2 linked regions of the Nordella sp. HKS 07 genome follow. Each later gene encodes a partner of the first gene's protein in a complex. Links are inferred from orthologs where the notes say so. Each region holds a gene or a part of one and is shown in the gene's direction. Other genes may lie near its edges. The genes, in order: rpsG and tig.

Region 1 (9,827 bases):
CGTCGACGTGGCGCAGGACTGCATCATCACGACGGAAGATTGCGGCACCAAGTCGGCCATCACCGCGCGTCCGATCATCGACGCGGGCGAGGTCATCGCTTCGCTGGGTCTGCGCATCCTCGGCCGCACCACGGCCGAAGACATCAAGGATCCGGTCAGCGGCGACGTCATCGTCGAGGCGGGCAATGAGATCCTCGAGAGCCACGTGGAGATCATCGAGAAGGTCGGCATCCAGGAGGCCCGTATCCGTTCGGTGCTGACCTGCGAGACCAAGTTCGGTGTCTGCGGCAAGTGCTATGGGCGCGATCTCGCCCGCGGTACGCCCGTCAATATGGGCGAAGCGGTCGGCGTCATCGCGGCGCAGTCGATCGGTGAACCGGGCACCCAGCTCACCATGCGCACCTTCCATATCGGCGGCACGGCGCAGGTGCTCGATCAGTCCTTCGTGGAGTCGAACCACGAGGGCACGATCAAGTTCCGCAACAAGAACGTGGTCCGTGATTCCTCGGGCAAGCTCATCGTCATGGGCCGCAACGTCGCCATCGTCGTCGAGGACGGCAAGGGCAACGAGCGCGCTATCCATAAGCTGACCTACGGCACGCGCCTGTTCGTCGACGAAGGCGACCAGATCAAGCGCGGCACCAAGGTCGCCGAATGGGATCCCTATACGCGTCCGATCATGACCGAGGCCGACGGCACGGTCGAGTTCGAGGACGTCGTCGAGGGCGTTTCGGTGAACGAAATCGCCGACGAGGCGACCGGCATCACCAATCGCGTGATCATCGATTGGCGCAGCAATCAGCGCGGCTCGTCGCTGAAGCCCGCCATCGTTGTCAAGGGTGCCGACGGCCAGGTGGCGAAGCTCGCCCGTGGCGGCGAGGCTCGCTATCTGCTTTCGGTCGACGCCATTCTCTCGGTCGATCCGGGTGCCAAGATGAAGGCCGGCGACGTGCTGGCGCGTATTCCGCTCGAAAGCGCCAAGACCCGCGACATCACGGGTGGTCTGCCGCGCGTGGCCGAACTCTTCGAAGCGCGCAAGCCCAAGGACCATGCGATCATCGCCGAGATCTCGGGCCGCGTCGAATTCGGGCGCGACTACAAGAACAAGCGGCGTATCCGCATCGTCCCGCAGGACGATACGATCGAACCGGTCGAGTATCTCATTCCGAAAGGCAAGCACTTGCCCGTGCAGGAAGGCGACTTCATCGAAAAGGGCGAGTACATTCTCGACGGCAACCCGGCGCCGCATGACATCCTGGCGATCAAAGGCGTGGAGGAACTCGCTTCCTACCTCGTCAACGAAATCCAGGAAGTCTACCGGCTGCAGGGCGTGAGCATCAACGACAAGCACATCGAAGTGATCGTCCGCCAGATGCTGCAGAAGGTCGAGATCACCAATACCGGTGAATCGACGCTGCTGGTCGGCGAACAGATCGATCAAGTCGAACTTGACGACATCAACGACAAGCTGATCGCCGATGGCCGTCAGCCCGCTTCCGGGGTGCCGGTGCTGCTCGGCATCACCAAGGCGTCGTTGCAGACCCGCTCCTTCATCTCGGCGGCATCCTTCCAGGAGACGACAAGGGTGCTCACCGAAGCCTCGGTCGTCGGCAAGATCGACACGCTCGAAGGCCTCAAGGAGAACGTCATCGTCGGCAGGCTCATCCCGGCCGGCACGGGTGGCATGCTCTCGCGCTTCAAGACGGTCGCCGACCGGCGCGACACCCTCATCCTCGAGGAGCAGGCCAAGGGCGCCGAAGTTCTGCCCGCCGCCGAGTAAACGGCAGCGGACCAAAATTAAAAAAGGCCCGGTGGAGCGATCCGCCGGGCCTTTTGCTTGCGCGCATGAGAAAAAGCCTATGCGCCGATCTGCCGGCGATGCGCCTCGGCGAGCTCGGCCAGGCTCTTGAAATGGAAATCGACCTTGGGCGGGTTCTTGGGGAGCAACGTTGCGCCGCCGCCCGCTTGGCCGAAGCGCCGGTCGATCCAGGCGCGCGCGAGGCCGGCTTTCTCGGCCGGCACATGGTCGTGATGCAGGCTCTGCGCGGTGTGCAGGATGTCGGCCTTGCCGATGCCGAGCTCGGCGTCGAGATGCTTTAGCAGGAAGGCGAAGTTGCGGGCGTCGGGCTTGTAGGAGCCGATATCCTCGGCGGTGTAGACTGCATCGAACGCGACGGCGAGCTTGCGGTTGCTGGCGGCAAAGCTCACGCGGTCGGTGTTCGACAGGATAATGAGCTTGTAGTGACGCTTAAGATAGCTGAGCGCCTCGGCCGAGTCCGGGAAGGCGGGCCAGTCCGGCACGGAGGCGCCGAAACGCTCGTGCAGATCGGAATGGACCGCGGTGCTCCAGGCCCTGGCGAGGCGCGCATGGACGGTGGCGAGCAGGGTGGAGTAGCGCAGCGACGGGGTCTCGAGTTCCTGGTCGGTTTCGAGGCGGCCGAACAGGTTGAGCGCCTCCTCGCGGGCGATCGTCAGCTGTCCAGCCGAGATGAGCGGTTGCAGCGCATTCCAGATGCCGGTCTCCCAATCGATCAGCGTGCCATAGCAATCGAAGGTCAGGGCCTTGTAGTCCGTCAGTTTCATCTTTCGGTCCTCCGCAAATGCTGAAGAGGCTAGTGTGCTGGACGCAAAGTTCCTGATATCAGGCGGCTTGCACCGACAGGAACTTCGCGTTCAAAAGCACACTAGAATCATTAAGTTTTCTAGTGTCCTTCCGAATCCGAAGTTCGCTCGGAAGGTCCCGCTAGCTGTGGCGAACTTCGGATTCGGGACACTAGCTAAAGACATACGTGTTGTGATGAGCCGAAGCTCCGGCGGGCTTAGCCGTTCCTGCGCCCGGCGGCGCGGAATTCCGATGGCGTCACTCCGAAGCGCTGCTTGAACAGCCGGTTGAAGGACGAGACATTCTGATAGCCGAGATCATAGGCGATCTCGGAGATGGGATCCGGGGTGCCGGTCAGCCGGTCTACGGCGCGGTCGAGCAGTCGGCGCAGCCTGAATTGTTTCGGCGACTGCCCGGTCGTCGCGCGGAAGAGAGCGTGGAACTGGCTCTGACCGAGGCCGGTCCGGCGCGCCAGGCCGGCAACACTCTCGTCGCTGCGTGCGAGCGCCGCGAGGATGCGCTCGTCGACGCGCGGCGCCGCTGTAGGAACGGGCTTGACCAGCTGAAGTCCGGTCAAGGCCAGACGCGCCGCATCGGCGGCGCGGTGCTGGTCGGCGGCGATCTCGTCGCCGATGAGGTTGAACAATCGCCACAGGAATGGATCGACCTGCGTGACGATCGAGGCCGGCAGGTCGCCGGCGATCTCGCTGCGGTCCACATCGAGCACCATCAGGCGGCAGTCATGGCTGGGGACGAAATCATGCTCGTGGCCTTCCGGGATGACGGCGAGCCGGTGGTTCGACACAACATTGCGCTCGCCTTCGATGTCGATCCGCATTGCGCCCCGCATCGGGAACAGGATCTGGACGAAGTCGTGGGCGTGCCGGCCGCCGCCGCGATACTGCCGGATCTCGATCTGGGCGGACATAAGCGGGCTCTCCTCTTCACCAATAGGCGGCGATGCCCTGGAGGCCGGATAGAACGGCAAGAAACGCGAGCAGCGCCAGCACCCATTTGCGGAAGACCCGGGGGTCGGCGCCCTTGAAGCTCTTCGCCCCGAGCCAGATTCCGATGAACAGTGCAGGCAGGAAGATAAACGCCAGATAGAGGGAATTCCAGCCGATAAGCGATTCTTGGCTCATGAAAGCGAGGCCGATGAGATCGGTCATCAGGAAAAAGGCGATGAGCGAGGCGCGGCCCGCGATGTTGCCGGCGGGCGAGGCGAAGTAGAACAGGATCACCGGCGGCCCGCCAATGCCGAAGGCGCCGTTGAAGAGACCGGAGGCGACGCCGACGCCCGCCGAAGCTGTCATGCCGGGCATGCTCTTCAGCGTGAAGCCGCGCCACATGAAGCCGGTGATGATGAGAACGAAGACGGCGAGCGCGATCTGCATCGGTGGGGCGGGGACATTGGTGAGAAGCCAGACGCCGAGTGGCGTGCCCACCAGGCAGCCAACGATGAGGGGCGCCAGCGAGCGCCAATGAATGTCCTTCCAGATGCCGGGGAGCATATGCAGGCTCGCGGCGATCTCGAGCATGAAGACCGCCGGGATAAAGGTCTGGGGCGGCATCAGTAGCGAGAGCGAGGTGATGACCAGCAGCGAAAAGCCGAAGCCCGAATAGCCGCGAACGATGGCGGCCAGGAAGACGAAAAGCGAGCCGAGCGCGAGATCAGGAATAGTCAGCACCGGTCTTCCGTCCGATCACGCGCCGAATAGCCGAATAGAATTGTGCGATCACGTTTGTCATGTCAGGTCGGGCCAGTTCGAGGTGACCGTGATCCCACGTCGGGGCGGGCATGTATCCAGTTGATATCAATCAATAGCCTGCAAAGCAGCGGTCGAGCGCCTCCTCGACCCAGGCTACGTCGTCGAGCTTGATGCACATCGGCGGCACCATGCGCAAGATATTTCGGCTGGCGCCTGATTTGCTGACCACGATGCCGTTTTCGCGTGTCTTCTCGAAGATGTCCGCCGTTTCCTTCGTCGCCGGCGTCTTGCTGCGGCGGTCGCTGACGAGCTCCAAAGCCAGCATCAGGCCGTGGGCGCGCACTTCGCCGATGATCTCGTATTTCTGGTGCAGGCGGTCGAGGACCGCCTTGAGCGCCGCGCCAACGGTCTTGGAGTTCTCCTGAAGCTTCTCCTCGTCGATCACTTTGAGCACGGCGCGCCCGGCGGCGCAGGCCATCGGGCTTGCGCCATAGGTGTTGAAGAAGAACTTCTTGGCCAGCACCTCGGCGACGTCGCGGCGCGCCACCACGGCGCCGAGCGGAAAGCCATTGCCGATTCCCTTCGCCATCACGACGATCTCCGGCAGCACATCGTGGTGCTCGAAAGCCCAGAAATTGTCGCCGGTCCGGCCGAAGCCCGACTGCACCTCATCGACGATCAGGACCCCGCCGGCGTCGCGAATCTTTCCGGTCGCGGCCTTGAGGTATCCTTTGGGCAATTCGACGATGCCGCCATAGCCCTGGATCGGCTCGACGATGAAACCGGCGAGCTTGCCGGGCGTCGCGAACTGGATGGTGCGGTCGATCTCGGCCAGATACGCGTCGGTATCGCCCTCGAAGACCCCGCGATAAGGGTCCGGATTGGCGATGTGATGGATGCCGCCGAGCAGGGGGATGTTATGGCGGAAGCCGCTGATGCCGGTCAGCGACTGGGCGCCGATCGTGGCACCATGATAGGCGTTGCGCAGGGCCAGCATGTCGATATTGCCGCTGAAGCTCTGGGCCATGATGAGGGCGAGGTCGATCGCCTCGGTGCCGCTATTGGTGAAGTGGACCACCCAGTCCTGGCCCTTGGGCATGCGGGCGGCGAGTTCCTCGGCAAAGTGCGCCGGTACCGGGTGGTAGAACATGGTGGTGCAATGCTGGAGCTGACGGATCTGCTCTTCGACGGCGCGTGTCACCGTCGGGTGCGCGTGGCCCACCGAAATGCAGACATTCATGCCGAGGAGATCGAGATATTTCTTGCCGGTCTCGTCCCATAGATACTGGCGCTCGCCGCGCGAGAAGATCAGAGGAGTCTTGTACGGGACGAACGCTCTCTGGGAGGCAGCGTAATATTTGTCTCGCCGCCCGATAATGGCCTCGGTCGACCAGTCGGTATCGAATTCCGCCATGAGCCCCTCGCGCAATCTTGCTAGCGCGAGATGCGAAAAAGTGGGTACCGGTTTTTCGCGAGAATCCCGCGCTAAATATAAAGATCGATCACGTTTATGAGTTTGGATCGATTCGATCCAAACTCATCGTGATCTAGGCCAGTCTTTCAGATTTGGAACGCGATGCTAGAACCAATTCGGAATGAGAAACGGGGCCATATGGCCCCGCATCCAAAATTACCGTTACGTCATATAATCTTCAGTTCGCCATGGCGACATTGCGCTCGGGCTCGATGAGGCCGATCAGGGCACCGGCCGAGTCGGCCACCACCGCCAGCTTTCCGACACCCGGAATATGAGCGGAGGGACGCATCACCTCGCCACCTTCGCGCAGCGTATCCTGTTCGGCCTTGTCGATATCGGACACGGCCAGATACGTCATCCAGTGGGACGGGATGTCGGTATACTGCGGAGAGGTGAGTTCGAAGATGGCGCCGACGGCCTTGTTGTCCTTGCGGGCGATCCAGTAGGTCCCGCCATTGGGCAGGGAGGTCGAATCGAATTTCCACCCCAGGGTGCGGCCATAGAAAGCTAAAGCGGTTTCGGGTTCCCAGGTATTGAGTTCATGCCACCAGGCAGGCTGGGCCAGCATCATCGATATTCTCCCTCTCGAATCTCTGGATTTGCCGTCCATAGCCATCATGTCGGGGGGAAGGGGCGAGGTTATGGCGCGATTGCGGCAATGTCGCGCCCCGGCTGATTCCCATCCCGGGACGATCCTGGATAGAATCGGGGCCCCGATGGCGGGTCGGGCGGCGGCTGACGGTCATTTCCGGGGGAGACGAGCCCGGAATTCCGGTCTCTGAGGGGAAATGTCACCCCAATTCGGGTTTCAAGCCCCGCCGGTTCCGCAAGCTGCGGCATAATAGCGAAACTTTCTTGCGTTCCGGGGTTGACGGGGGTGGGGTGTCTCAGTATGTTCCGCTCGTTTTCAGGCGGCAGGCAGTAGGTGCTTCGCGCTCCTAAACGCTGGCGGAAAACACATTTTGAACATTCAAGGTCAAGACCACAAGGCCTGCCGGCTGTGGTCCTCTGGTTTTGAGGCGCTGTGCACCTTTGTGAGCCAGGTGCGCCAGCGTCTTTGTCATGTGCGATGTGAACCATCGCTCGGGCTCACAACAGTTTTGCGAAGGTAGAGACAAGGCCCTATGCCGACGATCAACCAGCTCATCCGCAAGCCGCGCTCCGCGCCGACATACCGGAGCAAGGTGCCAGCGATGCAGGCATGCCCGCAGAAGCGCGGCGTCTGCACGCGCGTCTACACCACCACGCCGAAGAAGCCGAACTCGGCCCTGCGGAAGGTGGCGCGTGTTCGTCTCACCAACGGTTTCGAAGTCACGAGTTATATTCCTGGCGAAGGCCACAACCTGCAGGAACACTCGGTGGTCATGATCCGCGGCGGCCGCGTGAAGGACCTCCCGGGCGTCCGCTATCATATCGTTCGCGGCGTGCTCGACACCCAGGGTGTCGTGAAGCGTCGGCAACGCCGTTCGAAGTACGGCGCCAAGCGTCCTAAGTAAGGGGAGGTCAGAGCATGTCGCGCCGTCACCGCGCTGATAAAAGAGAGATTAATCCGGATCCGAAGTTCGGCGATCTCATCGTGTCCAAGTTCATGAACAACCTCATGTACGAAGGTAAGAAGTCGGTCGCCGAGTCGATCGTCTATGGCGCCTTCGACAAGATTCACGGCAAGACCAAGCAGGATCCGCTCGGCGTCTTCCATCAGGCGCTCGACAATGTCAGCCCCGCGATCGAAGTCCGCTCGCGGCGCGTCGGCGGCGCCACCTACCAGGTGCCGGTCGAAGTCCGCACCGAGCGCCGTCAGGCCCTGGCGATCCGCTGGATCATCATCGCCGCCCGCGCCCGCAACGAGAACACCATGGTCGACCGCCTGTCGGGCGAGCTCATGGATGCCGCCAACAACCGCGGCACCGCCGTCAAGAAACGCGAAGACACCCATCGCATGGCTGAAGCGAACCGCGCCTTCTCGCATTATCGCTGGTAGCCCTGAGGAACTGAGATCATGCCCCGCACGCACGCCATCGAAGACTATCGCAATTTCGGCATCATGGCCCACATCGATGCCGGAAAGACGACGACGTCCGAGCGTATCCTTTACTACTCCGGCAAGAGCCACAAGATCGGCGAAGTCCATGACGGCGCCGCTACCATGGACTTCATGGAGCAGGAGCAGGAGCGCGGCATCACCATCACCTCGGCCGCCACGACCACCTACTGGAACGGCAAGCGTCTCAACATCATCGATACGCCCGGCCACGTGGACTTCACCATCGAAGTCGAGCGTTCGCTGCGCGTCCTCGACGGCGCCGTCTGCGTGCTCGATTCGAACCAGGGCGTCGAACCCCAGACCGAGACCGTGTGGCGCCAGGGCGACAAGTACAACGTGCCGCGCATCGTGTTCTGCAACAAGATGGACAAGACCGGTGCGTCCTTCGAGCAGTGCATCAAGGATATCAGGGAGCGTCTTGGCGCCAAGCCGGTTCCGATCCAACTGCCGGTTGGCTCGGAATCCAATTTCAAGGGCATCATCGATCTCGTCCGCATGAAGGCGGTGATCTGGGAGGAGGAATCCCTCGGCGCCAAGTTCAACGACGCGGAAATTCCGGACGACCTCAAGGACGCCGCTGAAGCCGCCCGTGCCGAGATGATCGAAGCCTGCGCCGAACTCGACGAGCAGGCGACCGAGGACTTCCTCAACGGCAAAGAGCTCTCCAACGAGACCATCAAGAAGCTGCTGCGCAAGGCGGTCGTCACCGGCGCTTTCTTCCCGGTGCTGTGCGGCTCCTCGTTCAAGAACAAGGGCGTTCAGCCGTTGCTCGACGCGGTTGTCGATTATCTGCCGTCGCCGCTCGACCGCCCGTCGATCAAGGGCATCGACGTCAAGACCGGCGAAGAGACCGTCCGCAAGTCCTCGGACTCGGAGCCGCTGTCACTCCTAGCTTTCAAGCTGATGGACGATCAGTACGGTATCTTGACCTTTTGCCGTCTCTATTCGGGCTCCCTGTCGAAGGGCACTTCGCTTCTCAATTCGACCCGCGAGAAGACCGAGCGCGTCGGCCGCATGGTTCTCATGCATGCCAATATGCGCGAGGAAATCTCGGAAGCCTATGCCGGCGACATCGTCGCTCTGGTCGGCCTCAAGGATACGCGCACCGGCGATACGCTGTGCGATCCCGCGAAGCCGGTGATCCTCGAAAAGATGGATTTCCCGGATCCTGTCATCGACATGTCGATCGAGCCCAAGACCAAGGCTGATCAGGAAAAGATGGCGATCGCGCTGTACAAGCTTGCGGCCGAAGATCCGTCCTTCCGCGTTTCGACCGATAGCGAGTCCGGGCAGACGATCATCAAGGGCATGGGTGAGCTTCATCTCGACATAAAGGTCGACATCCTGAAGCGTACCCACAAGGTCGAAGTGACTGTCGGCGCGCCGCAGGTTGCTTATCGCGAAACGATCACCCGCGCGGCGGAAGTTGATTATACCCATAAGAAGCAGACCGGCGGTACTGGTCAGTTCGCTCGCGTCATTCTCGAGATCGAGCCGAATGAAAAGGGCGCCGGCTACGAGTTCGAGTCCAAGGTCGTCGGCGGTTCGGTGCCGAAGGAATTCATCCCCGGCGTCGAAAAGGGTATCAATTCGGTCATGTCTTCGGGCGTGGTTGCCGGGTTCCCGGTGCTCGACGTGAAGGTCGCGCTCACCGACGGCGCCTACCACGAAGTCGACTCCTCGGCGATCGCCTTTGAAATCGCGGCGCGTACCGCGATGCGGGAAGGCCTGCAGAAAGCCGGATCGGTCCTGCTCGAGCCGATCATGAAAGTCGAAGTCACCACCCCTGAGGATTATCTCGGCGGCGTGATCGGTGATCTCAACTCCCGCCGCGGACAGATCATGGGCACCGGCAACCGCGGTAACGCGCAGATCGTCAACGCGATGGTCCCGCTCGCTAACATGTTCGGCTACGTGAACAGCCTGCGCTCGATGAGCCAGGGCCGCGCCAGCTACACGATGCAATTCGACCACTATGAGCAGGTGCCGACGGCA
Region 2 (3,371 bases), 770 kb from region 1 along the record:
CCTTTTCAATGATCTGATCGCAGATTCTGATTCCAAGTATGAGCGCGCGATCGCGGCCGCGAAGCGCTCCGGCGCGGTCGTCCTGCTGAAAGGCCCGGACAGTGTCGCGGCAAATGCGGAAGGCCTGGCGGTCATCAACAGCAACGCCCCGCCGAGCCTCGCCACAGCGGGTTCGGGCGACGTTCTGGCGGGGCTCGTGACCGGGCTCCTGGCGCAAGGTATGGAGGCGTTCGGGGCGGCGGCGGCGGCCATGTGGCTGCATGGGGAGGCCGCCCGGAAATTTGCCGCCCCTGGCCTCATTGCGGAGGATTTACCTGACCTCATTTCTAGTGGAATCCCCCAAAACCCTCTGCTATAGACCCCGCCCATCGCAACGGGCCCGAGCCTCGGCGCGGGCGTGGTGAAATTGGCAGACACGCAGGATTTAGGTTCCTGTGGGGCAACCCGTGGGGGTTCAAGTCCCTCCGCCCGCACCAAGGCTCACGCGCCCGAAGCAACCCGGTTTCGCAGAGTTGCCGCGAAGAAGAGACAGAACCCTATAAGGATTGAGCAGGGACATGCAGGTTACCGAAACGCTGAGCTCCGGTCTGAAGCGCGAATACAAGGTCGTCGTCGCCGCCTCGGAACTCGACACCGAACTCAATAAGCGGCTGAACGAACTCGCCGGCAAGGCCAATATCAAGGGCTTCCGCCCTGGCAAGGTCCCGGTGCCGCATTTGAAGCGCGTTTACGGCAAATCGGTCATGGCCGAGGTCGTCCAGAAGCAGGTCGACGATGCCAGCAAGAAGGTGCTCGAGCAGCATAATCTGAAGCCGGCCTATCAGCCGGAAGTGAAGCTGCCCGAGGACCAGGCGGAAGTGGATCGCATCTTCGACGGCAAGAGCGATCTCTCCTACACCATGTCGCTCGAAGTGATTCCGAGCTTCGAGCTCCAGGACACGACGGGGCTCACCCTCGATCGCCATGTGATCGACGTGACCGACACGCATATCGACGAAGCACTCGGCCGCATCGCCGCCCAGTACAAGGACTGGCAGGCCAAGGACGGCAAGGCCGAGAAGGGCGACCGGGTCACCATGTCCTTCGTCGGCAAGATCGACGGCACCGCCTTCGAAGGCGGCACCGCGGAGAACGTCCCGCTGGAAATCGGCTCCGGCCAGTTCATCCCCGGCTTCGAGGACCAGTTGACCGGCGCCAAGGCCGGCGATGAGCTCGTCGTCAAGGTGACCTTCCCGGAATCCTATGGCGTGGCCAAGCTCGCCGGCAAGCCGGCCGAGTTCGACGTCAAGGTTGCGAGCGTCGAGGCTCCGAAGGAAGCGGTGGTCGACGACGAGTTCGCCAAGAAGCTCGGCCTCGAAAGCCTCGACAAGCTGAAGGACACAGTGCGCGAGCGCATGGGCCAGGAATTCGGCCAGATGACCCGTCTGAAGCTGAAGCGCGACGTGCTCGACGCCCTCGACAAGACTTACAGCTTCGAGCTGCCTGAGCGGCTCGTCGAAGCCGAATTCAACGGCATCTGGAACGCGCTCAGCAATGAGATGCAGCGTTCGGGCAAGAGCTTCGCCGATGAAAACACCACAGAGGAAGAGGCGCGCAAGGAATACCGCGCCATCGCCGAGCGCCGCGTGCGCCTCGGCCTCGTTCTCGGCACGCTGGGCGAGAAGGAAGGCGTCAACGTCACCGACGAGGAACTGCAGCGCGCGCTCCTCGACCGTGCCCGCCAGTTCCCTGGCCAGGAGCGCAAGGTGTTCGACTATTACCGCAAGAACGCCAATGCGCTGCTCGAGCTGCGTGGGCCCATCTTCGAGCAGAAGGTCGTCGACCATATCGTGTCGAAGGCCACCGTGTCGGAAAAGAAGGTGACCCGCGAGGAGCTGCAGGCCCTGGTGCAGGACGAGGATGAGCATGATCACGATCATGACCATCACGACCATGATCATCATGATCACGACCATCACGATCACGGCCATGATCATCATCACCATGATCACGATCATGCCCACGATCACGATCATGCCCACGATCACGATCATGCCCACGATCACGATCATGCTCATGCCCACGATCACGATCATGCTCATGCTCATGAGGCAACCCCTGAGGCCAAGAAGGCCCCGGCCAAGAAGAAGGCTCCGGTCAAGAAGGCCAAGAAGGCGGAGTGATTTCCCGCTGAACGGATCTGGGATTGAGAAAGGCGGCCGGTTGGCCGCCTTTTTTGCTGGCCAGGCTAGATCACGATGAGTTTGGATTGAGTCAATCCAAACTCATAAACGTGATCGATTCCAATATTTGAGCGCGGGATTCTTGCGAAAAACCGGTACCCACTTTTTCGCATCCCGCGCTAACGGGTGACCGGTCCGTCGATCGGCCGCCAGCCATGGAGCAGCTGTCTGCCCGCAACGGTGAAGGCGAAGAAATTTCCGCCGCCGGCGGGCTGGTCGGCGGCGCGGCTGATGGGGCGACCGCCTAGCGACAGAAGCAGGAGCGTACCGACGCCGCCATGGCCCACAAAGGCGATGTCACCCTCGCTATGGCCGGCAAGAACCATATCGACCTCGCCGCGAATGCGCGTTTGCGCGTCGATCGCCCGCTCCCAGCCGCGAATGCTCGTTTCTGGATGAGCGAAGAACTGATCCGCGACGGCCTCGAATTCGGCCGGCGGCAGGAACCCCGTCGCCGATCTGTCGTTCTCGTGCATTCTTTCACGGATCTCCGGCGCGACGCCGATATGGGCGCCTAGGATTTCCGCCGTCTCGATGGCCTTCCTTTCGCCCGAGGAGACGATCCGTCTGACCGATCCGGCCCAAGGCTGACGGAGCATCCTTCGCGCCCGCTCGCGACCAAGCTCCGACAGGGCCCAGTCCGGCACAGGGACATCGGCATCGATGCGGACCTGTGGATGTGTGATGTAATAAGCTCTAGCCGTGTCGCGGGTCACGGACTGATCCAGTTGCTGAGGAAGGCGAAGATGGCGGTGCCGAAGAGATAGAGCAGGATCAGGATCACGGCAGTGGCGATAGTGAAGAACCAGCCGCCGGACATGGCGAGGTCGTCCTGCTCGATGAGGCCGAGCGCAAAGCAGCACAGAGCGAGCGCCGGCGCCATGTTGGCGCCGGGGATCGGCAGCAGCAGAACGGTCGCGCAGAAGAGGCCGGCGAGGCCCGCCAGCCTTTCGCCGAATGTGGAGGTGAGGAGCGTGCCGCGCGGCTTGAGGAACCTCTCGACCTTGATCACATAGGGCACCAGCCGCTCGAGCAGGGAGGGCAGGCGGCCGCCGCCGACTTTCATCCTCATCAGCTTCTGCGGCAGCCAGACCTTGTTCTGCTTGATCATGAGCTGGGCGGTTATGAAGACGAGCGGCACGCCGAAAA

What was found.
Region 2: the proteins of rpsG (region 1) and tig are in contact, whole or in part, in a crystal structure (PDB 3GTY), measured with the Thermotoga maritima proteins. The link is inferred for Nordella sp. HKS 07 from one-to-one orthologs. Residues at the interface, in WP_004081843.1 of Thermotoga maritima: Lys34, Lys52, Lys55, Glu59, Arg62, Gln63, Glu66, Asn67, Lys69, Val71, Arg95, Ala109, Lys110, Lys111, Gly112, Arg113, Pro114, Glu117, Glu121, Ile124, Ala125, Tyr127, Asn128, Asn129, Thr130, Gly131, Lys135, Asp139, Arg142, Met143; in WP_004081061.1 of Thermotoga maritima: Glu122, Val124, Val129, Leu130, Tyr133, Glu188, Gly259, Ile262, Tyr263, Glu266, Ser270, Glu273, Gln274, Glu277, Arg308, Gln311, Ile312, Ser315, Tyr316, Glu325, Arg329, Arg336, Leu363, Phe366, Trp367, Arg373, Leu377, Arg381, Leu384, Glu387.

The regions. Positions count from the first base shown.
Region 1 is NZ_CP049258.1:6,242,819-6,252,645, reverse strand. Bases 6,077-9,033 are described here. They hold rpsG (30S ribosomal protein S7), read left to right. Parts: upstream 6,077-7,298; coding sequence 7,299-7,769; downstream 7,770-9,033. Other genes in these bases: fusA (elongation factor G), read left to right, coding at 7,788-9,033; rpsL (30S ribosomal protein S12), read left to right, coding at 6,913-7,284; G5V57_RS29545 (VOC family protein), read right to left, coding at 6,077-6,359. Outside these bases: G5V57_RS29565 (HAD family hydrolase), read right to left, coding at 1,858-2,583; G5V57_RS29560 (AraC family transcriptional regulator), read right to left, coding at 2,820-3,530; G5V57_RS29555 (sulfite exporter TauE/SafE family protein), read right to left, coding at 3,547-4,290; G5V57_RS29550 (aspartate aminotransferase family protein), read right to left, coding at 4,421-5,725; more of G5V57_RS29545, read right to left, coding at 5,964-6,076; more of fusA, read left to right, coding at 9,034-9,827.
Region 2 is NZ_CP049258.1:5,469,694-5,473,064, forward strand. Bases 1-2,859 are described here. They hold tig (trigger factor), read left to right. Parts: upstream 1-557; coding sequence 558-2,162; downstream 2,163-2,859. Other genes in these bases: G5V57_RS25685 (NAD(P)H-hydrate dehydratase), read left to right, coding at 1-358; G5V57_RS25700 (histidine phosphatase family protein), read right to left, coding at 2,342-2,859. Also shown: more of G5V57_RS25700, read right to left, coding at 2,860-2,938; G5V57_RS25705 (exopolysaccharide biosynthesis protein), read right to left, coding at 2,935-3,371. UniProt on the Bacillus subtilis protein: Involved in protein export. Acts as a chaperone by maintaining the newly synthesized protein in an open conformation. Functions as a peptidyl-prolyl cis-trans isomerase.